DNA from 2 places in the Bradyrhizobium sp. CCBAU 11357 genome. Region 1 is predicted to be linked to the other one. Evidence: predicted binding sites of a transcription regulator. Region 1 holds the regulator's gene; the other holds the start of a gene.
What was found. The regulator LexA, encoded in region 1, represses DNA repair genes until DNA is damaged. The targets are predictions, from matches to a motif close to TGTTCNNNNTGTGTTCNG.
Positions count from the first base shown of each region.

Region 2: a site for LexA is predicted at 3,195-3,212, ahead of XI05_RS22160 (DNA recombination protein RmuC). Genes of this name have one in related genera too.

Region 1 is NZ_LBJW01000106.1:36,562-42,299, reverse strand. It holds gene XI05_RS24305 (alpha-hydroxy acid oxidase) at 1-420, shown strand, start outside; gene XI05_RS24300 (HAD family hydrolase) at 449-1,072, shown strand; gene XI05_RS24295 (hypothetical protein) at 1,230-1,433, shown strand; gene XI05_RS24290 (molybdopterin molybdotransferase MoeA) at 1,653-2,861, shown strand; gene lexA (transcriptional repressor LexA) at 3,037-3,738, shown strand; gene XI05_RS24280 (hypothetical protein) at 4,114-4,548, shown strand; gene XI05_RS24275 (ComEC/Rec2 family competence protein) at 4,673-5,738, opposite strand, start outside.
Region 2 is NZ_LBJW01000104.1:54,666-60,403, forward strand. It holds gene dapE (succinyl-diaminopimelate desuccinylase) at 1-698, shown strand, start outside; gene truA (tRNA pseudouridine(38-40) synthase TruA) at 873-1,610, opposite strand; gene fmt (methionyl-tRNA formyltransferase) at 1,610-2,533, opposite strand; gene def (peptide deformylase) at 2,546-3,073, opposite strand; gene XI05_RS22160 (DNA recombination protein RmuC) at 3,243-4,442, shown strand; gene XI05_RS22165 (GIY-YIG nuclease family protein) at 4,592-4,885, shown strand; gene XI05_RS22170 (AmpG family muropeptide MFS transporter) at 5,067-5,738, shown strand, end outside.

The DNA of each region.
Region 1 (5,738 bases):
GCGCTCGATCACGGCGTCGAGTGGATCTACGTCTCCAATCATGGCGGCCGCCAGCTCGACCACGGCCTCGGTACCATGCACGTGCTGCCGGAGATCGTCGACGCCGTGAAGGGCCGCGCCAAGATCATGGTCGACGGCGGCTTCTGCCGCGGCACCGACATCGTCAAGGCGATCGCGGCCGGCGCCGACCTCGTCGGCATCGGCCGGCTGCAATGCTGGGCGCTGGCGGCAGCCGGCGAAGCCGGCGTCGCGCGGATGCTGGAGCTGCTCGAAGACGAGGTGCTGCGCTGCCTCGGCCTCCTGGGCGCCACCTCATTCGCCGAGATCGACAAATCCTGCCTGCATCCGGCGACCGCCACCAACGCGCCCAGCGTGTTCAGCGCGTTCCCGCTGTTCGACCACGAGCCCTATCGTTACTGACGTGCCATACTGAAGTGAAAAGGACGCCATGACATCGCTCTCTCCCGGCAGCGCGGATGCGCTGCTGTTCGACCTCGGGCGCGTGGTGCTCGACATCGACTTCTCCAAGGCGATCGCCTGCTGGGCGGGACATGCCGGCTGCCAGCCCGAGGCCATCGTCGCGCGCTATGTGCGTGACGAGGCCTACCGGCTGCACGAGATGGGCAAGATCAGCGACGCGGACTATTTCGCCTCACTGCGATCCTCGCTCGGGATCGGTATCTCGGATGCGCAGTTCCTGGAAGGCTGGAACGCGATCTTCGCCGGTGAGATGCCCGATATCGCCGAACTGTTGCCGCGCGCGGCGAAGCAGATGCCGCTCTACGCCTTCTCCAACACCAATCGGCCGCACGTCGACTATTTCTCGAAGGAATATGCCGGTCTGCTCGGCCATTTCCGCGAGCTGTATCTGTCCTCCAGTATCGGCCTGCGCAAGCCGGATGCCGAGGCCTTCGACCATGTCGTCGCGGCGATCGGCGTGCCGGCCGAGCGCATCGTCTTCTTCGATGACCTCGCCGAGAACATCGAGGGAGCGCGGGCACGCGGCTTGACCGCCGTGCATGTCACCTCGCCCCGCGACGTCGGGAACGCATTGAAAGCGCTGGGGATCTGAGCCACAGGAAGCCCCGACCGTGCTCAGTTCCAGGGGCTAAATTTGGTGGAGATGAGGAACCTAATCACTTTGTGCATTTTTATACGGAGTTCCGGGAACGGAATACCACCCTTCGGACTCATGAGTCCGTTGGGCCTTCTACATTGGACTGATCGACGTGCTGGGCAAGACCTATCTCACCAAGCAGGCTTCTCTCCTGCTCGAATTCGCCAGAACCACCTCGGATTCTGACCTCTCCGCCAAACTGATCAGCAAGGCCGCCGACCTGAAATCCCAGGCCGATCCGCTGCCCGACAAGGATCAGGGCCCCAAGGCGCCCGACGTCGCGGATTTCAGTCCGGGCGATCCGACGGAGCGTTGACCGATGTTGGCCGTGGCGCTCGTCATTCTCGTCCTTGCCATGGCTATCCTCGTTCCGGTCTGTCTCGCCTTCCGCATCATGCCGCGGCGGAGTTGAGCCGACCTCCTCCACCCACCGATCACGCAGGATAAATCATCCCGCGTGCTGCTTTGCCTCACGCCTGCACTCGGCTAGAACTCTCGCCGCCCATTTACCGATGTGCTCAGCAGGAGTTCGCCCGTGGCCCTGATGCCGGTTTCTGACGCGCTTGCCGCGGTGCTGACCGGCGCCGAGCCGCTGGCTGAAGAGATGGTTTGCCTCGACGAGGCCCACCATCGTGTGCTCGCGCACGATGTCGCGGCGCGGCGCACGCAGCCGCCGGAGGCGATGTCGGCGATGGACGGCTATGCCGTGCGCGCATCCGACGCGGCCATCGAGTCCAGGCTGACCGTCGTCGGTGCGGTCGCGGCGGGTCGGCCGTTCGCGGGAAGGATCGGCCCCGGCGAAGCCGTGCGGATCTTCACCGGCGGCGTCGTTCCCGACGGCGCCGATGCGGTCGTGATCCAGGAGGACACAATTGCCGACGGCAAGCATGTCACGATCAAGGAAGCCGCAATTTGTGGCCGGCACATCCGCCCTGCGGGGGTGGACTTCCGCGAAGGCGACGTGCTGCTGCGCAAGGGAATCCGTCTCACCGAGCGCGATCTCGCCCTCGCCGCCGGAATGAATCATCCTCATCTCGCCGTTATCCGCCGCCCGAGGGTCGCGATTCTCGCCACCGGCGACGAGCTGGTGATGCCCGGCACCGCGCCTGGTCCCGGTCAGATCGTCTATTCCAATGGCTATGCCCTGCACGCCCTTGCCCGCAGCGAGGGCGCCGAGACCATCGACCTCGGAATTGCCGCCGATACGCTGGAATCCACGTCCGCCGGCATCCGCCGCGCACGCGAGAGCGGCGCCGACATCCTGGTCACGACCGGCGGTGCGTCGGTCGGCGACCACGATCTGGTCCAGCAGGCGCTCAAGGGCGAAGGCATCGCGATGGCGTTCTGGAAGATCGCGATCCGGCCCGGCAAGCCGATGATGCATGGTCGGATAGGCGCGATGCGCGTGATCGGCCTGCCCGGCAATCCCGTGTCGTCATACGTATGCGCCTTCCTGTTCATGGTGCCCTTGATTCGCGCCCTGTCGGGCCGTTCAGTGATTCATCATCAGCGCGAGCGCGCCGTGCTGGGCCGCGACCTCGGCGCCAACGATCAGCGCGAGGATTATCTGCGTGCGCGGCTGGAGGTGCGCGACGACGGCACGCGCGTCGCCCTTCCCGTCAGCCATCAGGACTCCTCCCTGCTTGCGAATCTCGCTGCGGCACAGGTACTTCTCGTGCGCGCACCGTTCGCGCCGAAGGCCGAGTCCGGCACGCCTTGCGAGGTGCTGCGGCTGCCCGTCTGAGCTGCCCGGCCACACGCATCCGCGAGTTTGGCTGCGTTCACCATAAATTAAGCAGTTGCGGAACACATATCGAACATATAGTGTCCGTTCATGATTTGTTTCGAGGATGTAGCGGCTTATTGCCGACTTCATCGTCTCGGAATCGAACGACATCAACCGGGGGACTTTGGTCGAGATGTTGACGCGCAAACAATACGAGCTTCTGCGGTTCATCAGCGAACGTCTGAAGGAAAGCGGCGTGCCGCCGTCCTTCGACGAGATGAAGGATGCGCTCGACCTGCGCTCGAAGTCAGGCATTCATCGCCTGATCACTGCGCTCGAGGAGCGCGGCTTCATTCGCCGCCTGCCCAACCGCGCCCGCGCCATCGAGGTGATCAAGCTGCCCGAGCTCCAGGCCGCCGCCGGCAATCGCCGCGGCTTCACCCCGAGCGTCATCGAGGGCAATCTCGGCAAGGTGCGCGCGAGCTCCAGCACGCCCGCGGATGAGGGCGAGCGCCCCGTCGCGGTACCCGTGATGGGCCGCATCGCGGCCGGCACGCCGATCGAGGCGCTGCAGACCCGCAGCCACACCATCAGCGTACCGCCGGACATGCTCGGCTCGGGCGAGCACTACGCGCTCGAGGTGCGCGGCGATTCGATGGTCGAGGCCGGCATCCTCGACGGCGACATGGCGCTGATCCAGCGCAACGAGACCGCCAATACCGGCGACATCGTGGTGGCGCTGATCGACGACGAGGAGGCCACGCTCAAGCGCTTCCGCCGCCGCGGCGCCTCGATCGCGCTCGAGCCCGCCAATGCCGCCTACGAGGTCCGCATTCTTCCGCCGAACCGCGTGAAGATCCAGGGCAAGCTGATCGGGCTTTACCGGAAGTACTGATACCGGAAGTAAGCGCTACGCGCGCTTCGTTCGTCGATCCAAGATTGGAGCGGATACTTGTCCGCTCCGGCCGGATGGTCTCTCTGGTTCTGCGCTGACTGTTCGGCGCCTCTTCCCGCGCGACACTCGCCCATGCGGACACGCGGCCATTTCGCTCCGCCGGTAGAGTTGTGCCGACAGCGCCGATAGTGCGGGCCAAATGCAAGGACGCGAGGTTTGTTCCTATCGAATCCGGGAAAGATAATGTGATCGCGTGCTGCGGATGCGAGCCGCAGATTTGCCCATAACCGAGCAGAGCGTTGGAGGCTTCCACTCTGATAGAGGCCTGCGCCTCGAAAGAGACGCGGGTCGCTATCCCAGTATGAGGAGCACCCGATGTGTGACTATAGCCTGCATGCCGTCGCGACGCGCCCCGCCGAAGTTGGCGAGACGATCGTCACGACAACCTTCCGCGGCACCTCGACGCGCGGCTTCGCCTCCGAAGCCGATCTCTCCGTCGCGGTCTGTCTGCTGCCGGGAACGGAGCTCGCTTTCGCCGATAACGTCCGCTATGACAACCGCTGGATCTGGACGCGCACCGTCAACTCCCGCGTCGGCAAGTTCGGCAAGATCGACCCGCACATTCCCGATCGCCATCATGACGCGATCGAATTTCCGGACGGCAAGTACGTGCTGGTGACGCAGCTCGTCGAAGGCCAGCGCGCGACCGTGCTGCAATTGCCGGTGACGCAGCAAGCCATCGAGCGCGAGCACAAGCCGCAGATCGTCGCCGACACGCGGCCCACGATCACGCGCCTGCCGATCGGCTGACGCCGTCGGCCCCGACCGAAAAGTCGAGGGCCAAATTCAAATGCCATCGCCGGCCGCGGCCGGCGAGATGGTATGGTTTGCGTCCTGCGGGATCCCGTCGGACCGATTTTCCCCGCATCGATCTTCAATCGTCGGCCTGCAAGTCGGCCTCCGATGGCGTTGCGTCCCGGTTGCGAGGCAGGGCCGTCTTCGGCACGAGGCTGCCGTCGAAATCCCCCTCGCCGGCGCCGGCCGGCAGCCAAGGACGGCTTGCCCCTCTCGCCCTCACCGCCTGCACCGAAAAACCCTCTCCGCTTCGCGTCAGAGCCAGCGCGCCCTGACTGGCAAGACGCGCCCGATCGACGACCATCGCCGCGCAATCGGGCGGCGCGGGCCGCGCCGTCACCACCAGCGCGGCGCGGCTGCAATCATCGGCCAGCGCGTCGATGCGCGTCGCCAACGCGATCAGCCGTCCGTCCGCGAGCGGCGCCACGCAACCGGACTCGTCACACGACACGCCGCTCACCAACGAGGCGTTGCCGGCATCACGCGGATCGGCATCGGCGGCCAGCCACTCCTTCAGCAGGAAGCTGTCCTTGCTGGCGCGGATCACTTGCAAGCCTCCATCCCCGCCCCGGACCGCGACGCTCGCGCCATCCCCGGCAATCAGGACATCAGGCTGGCGCACCGACAGCCCCCAGAGGATCGCCGCCAGCAGCACCAGGGCGCCGGACCAGCGCAAGGGCGTGCGCAACAGGCCCATCACGATGAGCCCGAGGCTTGCGGCGATCAGCGGCGCGATCCCGAACGCCGGAATGCGGCCGACGGCGCCCGGCAGGGCCGCCACCCAGCGCGCGACCAGGACCATCCACTCGATGCCGATCCCCATCAACCACCAGAACACGCCATCGAGCCCGAAGGGGGCCGCGAGCAGTCCCAACAGCCCGGCCGGCATCACCAGCGCCGAGACCACCGGCATGGCGCCGAGATTGGCGAGTACGCCGTATGGCGTCACGCGATGGAAGTGGAAGGCGGCGTAGGGCGTGGTCGCGAGCCCCGCGATCAGCGATGCCAGGAACAGCATCGCGATCTCGCGGCCGCCCCACAGCGCGATCCGCGCCGTCGCGGAATGATCGGGTGAGGCGAGCAGGTTCGGCATGCCGATCTGCACCAGCGCGACCAGCCCGAGCGTTGCCGCAAACGACATCTGG
Region 2 (5,738 bases), on a different contig from region 1:
GGGTCGCCGAGCGCGGCGAAAAATTCGATCATTGCGTGCTCGGCGAGCCTTCCAATGTCGAGACGCTCGGCGACACCATCAAGGTCGGCCGGCGCGGCTCGCAATCCGGCACGCTCGTCGTCGACGGCGTGCAAGGCCATGTCGCCTATCCGCACCGCGCTTCTAACCCGGTGCCGGATATTTCGCGGCTGATCGTGGCGATCTCCGACGAACCGCTCGACCACGGCAGCGCGCAATTCCAGGCCTCCAATCTCGAATTCGTCTCAGTCGATGTCGGCAACAAGGCCTTCAACGTCATTCCCGGCGAGGCCCGCGCGAAATTCAACATCCGCTACAACGACAACCACACCCAGGCGAGCTTGCGCGAATTGGTCGAGACGCGCCTCGCCAAGGCCTGCGGCAACCGCATCAAGGCCCGCATCGTCTGGGAGCCCTCGAACTCGAACGTGTTCGTGACCAAGCCGGGTCCGTTCACCGATCTCGCAGTGTCCGCGATCGAGGAGGTGACGGGCCGCAAGCCCGAGCTGTCGACCTCGGGCGGCACGTCGGATGCGCGGTTCATTTCCAGCTATTGCCCCGTGATCGAGTTCGGCCTGGTCGGGCAGACCATGCACCAGATCGACGAGCGCGTGCCGGTCAAGGATTTGGAGCAGCTGACGAAGGTGTATCGCGGGATTTTGGCGCGGTATTTTGCTTGAGGCACTGTTGCCTCCACAAACCCAAGTGTCATCGCCCGGCTTGACCGGCCGATCCAGTATTCCAGAGACGGCAGTGATCGTGTCGAGAGGCCGCGGCGTACTGGATGCCCCGGTCAAGCCGGGGCATGACACCGAGGGGTTGGCAAGAGTGTGCCCGCTCTCTGCGCCGCTCGCCTAATAATCCACCTTCATCAGATACAGCCCTTCGGGCGGGGCGACGATGCCGCAGGCGGCGCGGTTGCGGGCTGCGAGTGCGGCGGAGAGATCGTCGGCGGTCCAGCGCCCTTCGCCGACCCAGACCAGCGATCCCACCATCGAGCGCACCTGACTGTGCAGGAAGGAGCGTGCCGAGGTGATGACGTTAATCTCGCGGCCGTCGCGGGTCACGTCGAGCTGGTCGAGCGTCTTCTCCGGCGATTTGGCCTGGCACTCGGTGTCGCGGAAGGTGGTGAAATCGTGCTTGCCGAGCAGGCGCTGCGCCGCGGCATGCATCGCGTCAGTATCGAGCTTGCGCGGCACGCGCCAGGCGTGGCCGACATCGAGCGCGAGATTGGCGCGGGTGTTGACGATGCGATAGCGGTAGTGGCGCTTGACCGCCGAGAAGCGTGCTTCGAAGGTATCAGGCACGATCTCGGCCTCGAGCACCGCGATCGGATGCGGGCGCAGATGCGCGTTGAGCCCATCGCGAAAACGGCCCGGCGGAAACTGCTTGTCGACGTCGACATGGGCGACCTGACCGCGCGCATGCACGCCGGCATCGGTGCGGCCGGCGCCGTGCACGCGCAAATCCGCTCCGGTCATCGCCTTCACGGCCGCCTCGAGCGCGCCCTGCACCGACGGCAGCGTGTCCTGCACCTGCCAGCCGAAGAACGGCGCGCCGTCATATTCGATGGTGAGCTTGTAGCGGGGCATCAAGAAAACCGCATCGGCGGCTTGACCGGCACGCCGCGCAGGAAGTCCGCGGCCTGCATGCGGGCCTTGCCCTCGCGCTGCAGCTCGATGATGCGGATGGCGCCGTCGCCGCAGGCGACGGTGAGGAGATCGTCGAGCACCTCGCCAGGGGCGCCGGCGCCTTTCGCCAATTCGCAGCGCAGGATTTTTACGCGCGCATCGTCAAGGTCGGCCCAGGCGCCGGGGAACGGCGACAAACCGTGGATGTGGCGCAGCACCGCGCGCGCGGGCTTGCTCCAGTCGATCCGCGCCTCGGCCTTCTCGATCTTGGCGGCGTAAGTGACACCGTCCTCGCTCTGTGCCTTGAGCTGGAGGCCACCGCGTTCGAGCGCGGCCATGGCGCGCACCATCAGGTCGGCACCGAGGCGCGAGAGGCGATCGTGCAGATCGCGCGCGGTCATGCTGTCGGTGATTGCGATGCGCTCGGCCATGGCGACGTCGCCGGTATCGAGGCCGACATCCATCTTCATCACCATCACGCCGCTCTCGGCATCGCCGGCCATGATGGCGCGGTTGATCGGCGCGGCGCCGCGCCAGCGCGGCAGCAGCGAAGCGTGCAGATTGTAGCAGCCGAGTCTTGGTGCATCGAGGATCGCCTGCGGCAGGATCATGCCGTAGGCGACGACGACGGCGGCATCGGCCTCGAAGGCACGGAACTCCGCCAGCGCCTCCTCGGTCTTCAGCGTCTTCGGCGTCAGCACGGGAATGCCGAGCTTTCGCGCGGCTTCCTCGACCGGCGTCGGTTGCAATTGCAGGCCGCGCCGGCCGCCGGGCTTCGGCGCGCGGGTGTAGACCGCCGCGATGTCGTGGCCATGCGCGACCAGCTCGAGCAGCGTCGGCACGGAGAAATCGGGCGTGCCCATGAAGATGAGGCGGAGGGGCATCGACGGATACCCCTACTCCGCCGCGCGCTTGGCGGCTTTCTCGAATTTCTTCATGACGCGGTCGCGCTTGAGCTTCGACAGATAGTCGACGAACAAGACGCCGTTGAGATGGTCGATCTCGTGCTGGATACAGGTGGCGTAGAGGCCTTCGGCATCCTCCTCATGCACCTTGCCGTCGAGATCGGTGAAGCGCACGCGCACCTTCGCGGGCCGCTCGACCTCCTCGTAATATTCGGGGATCGAGAGGCAGCCTTCCTCGTACACCGACAGCTCCTCGGACGAGGCGATGATCTCGGGGTTGATGAAGACCCGCGGCAGCGGCTTGGTCTCGCCGTTCTCGTCGCGCTTGGCGAGGTCCATGGTGATGAGACGCAAGGGCTGCGCGACCTGGATCGCCGCCAGGCCAATGCCGGGCGCGTCGTACATGGTCTCGAACATGTCGTCGGCAAGCTTGCGGATCTCGGCCGTGACCTTCTCGATCGGCTTGGAGACCAGACGCAGCTGCTTGTCGGGCAGGATGATGATTTCTCTGAGGGCCATGGCCGCGATTTAAGCCGCGCGCCGGATGCGGTCAATGCGGCCAGGAACCCGTTAACCCCTCGCTAACCATAAAACTTCGCCTTTCGTTAACCATAAAAATTAGGGGGTGGTTAACCCCGATTGTTCCCTCTTCGTTCGCGAATATCGGCGAATCGCGTTAGAAGGGCCCATGAACGAGATCATTTTCATGCTGGGCGACTGGCCGGTGCGCACGATCGATGCGCTGATCGGCTTCGGTGCGCTCGTCCTCATCCTGCTGGTTGTGATTGCGGTCGTGATCGCGCGCTCGGGGCGGCGCGGCGCGGAACTCGCCATGGCGCACGCGATCCGGGCCGACGAGCTCGAGGAGCGCCTCGCCCAAGTGCTGCACGCCCAGAGTGAGGCTTCGGGCCGGGTCGATGCCATGACCCAGGCGCTGGCGGGACGTCAGGCCGAGATGGCGCGGGCGGTCAACGAGCGGCTGGATTCGGTGACGCATCGCGTCGGCCAGTCCATGGAACATTCGACCCGCAACACCATGGAGAGCCTGCGCGCGCTGCACGAGCGTCTCGGCATCATCGACAACGCGCACAAGAACCTCACCGACCTCACCACGCAGGTGACCACCTTGCGCGACGTGCTCGCCAACAAGCAGTCGCGCGGCGCGTTCGGCCAGGCGCGGATGGAGGCGATTGTCCAGGACGGTCTTCCCAAGGGATCCTACGAGTTCCAGTTCACGCTCTCGACCGGCAAGCGGCCGGACTGCGTCGTGTTCCTGCCGGACCAGCGCCCGCTCTGCATCGATGCGAAATTTCCGCTGGAGGCGATGACGGCGCTGCACGACGCCCGGACCGAGGAGGAGCGGCGCGTTGCCACGCAGCGCCTGCGCAGCGACGTCATGAAGCATGTCAGCGACATCGCCGAAAAATATCTCGTCACCGGCGAGACCCAGGAGATGGCGCTGATGTTCGTGCCGTCGGAATCGGTCTACGCCGAGATCCACGACGGCTTCGACGACGTGATCCAGAAGGCCTATCGCGCCCGCGTCGTTCTGGTGTCGCCGTCGCTCCTGATGCTCGCGATCCAGGTGATGCAGCAGATCATGAAGGACGCGCGCATGCGCGATGCCGCCGACCAGATCCGCACCGAGGTGATCAAGCTCGGCGACGATCTCGGCCGCCTGCGCGACCGCGTCCTCAAGCTGCAGAAGCATTTTTCCGACGTCAACGAGGACGTGCGCCAGGTGCTGATCTCCGCCGACAAGATCGAGAAGCGCGCAGGGCGCATTGAGGAGCTCGATTTCAGCAAGAGCGATGCGGTGGAGGGACCGCGGCTGGTGGCGACGGGGGCGGGCGAGCTGTTTCCGCGGAAGCTCCAGGCGGGGGAGTGAGATTGGCGCACACTGTCATGCCCCGCGAAGGCGGGGCATCCAGTACGCCGCGGCGTTGTGATTGAACCGAGACGCTGGTGGTTACTGGATCGTCCGCCCCAGTGCGCAATTGCGCACAAGGCGGACGATGACGGTGGTGAGATGATCACATGGGTTACTACGTCTACATTCTCGCCAGCCGAATTGGCGGCACGCTCTATATAGGCGTGACGAACGATCTCGTCCGCCGAGTGGCGCAGCACAAGTTGAAGGCCATCGAAAGCTTCACGGAGAAGTACGACGTCGCCCGACTTCTCTACTTCGAGCAATTCGATGATCCCGAGAATGCGATCAAGCGGGAGAAGCGGCTGAAGAAGTGGAACAGGGCGTGGAAGGTTCGGTTGATCGAGCAGCATAACCCAAACTGGGATGATCTCTATCCTGGTATAGCCGGACCACCATAGCGCCGTCATACCCCGCGAAGACGGGGTATCCAGTCCGCCGCAGCAGTTGTGATTGAACGAGCCGCTGGTGATTACTGGATCGTCCGCCTTCGCGGACGATGACACCGAGCGTGTTGAAAGCTCTCCCGTCTGACCAGCTACCGCGAGAGTCTTTTCCCCCAGAATCTGCTAACACCTCCCCATGACCGCACCCGACGCGACCTCCTCCGCCGTGACCGCCGCCCCTGCGCCCTCCTGGCGCGAGAGCCTTGCCGTTTACCTGCAGCCGCGGGTGCTGATCGTGCTGTTTCTCGGCTTCTCCTCCGGCCTGCCGCTGGCGCTGTCGGGATCGACGCTGCTGGTGTGGATGGCCGAGGCCGGTGTCGATCTTGGTACGATCGGGCTGTTTGCGCTGGTTGGAACGCCATACACGCTGAAGTTCCTGTGGGCTCCGCTGGTGGATGCGCTGCACGTGCCGTTCTTCACGCAGGCCTTCGGACGCCGCCGCGGCTGGCTGGTGTTTTCGCAATTGCTGCTGATCGGCGCGATTCTGCTGCTCGCGCTGACCGATCCGGCACGTTCGCCGCTGCTGGTCGCGCTTGGCGCGCTGCTGGTCGCGACGATGTCCTCGACGCAGGACATCGTGGTCGACGCGTTCCGCGTCGAGAGCCTGCCCGAAAGCGAGCAGGCCGCGGGCATGGCCGCCTATGTCGCGGCCTATCGCATCGGCATGCTGGTATCGACCGCGGGCGCCTTATTCATCGTCACCGGCTTCGAGGCAATCGTCCCTCGTGGCGCCGCCTGGATGTGGGGCTATGTGGTGATGGCGGCTCTGGTGCTGATCGGCACGGTGACGGCGCTGGCCGCCACCGAG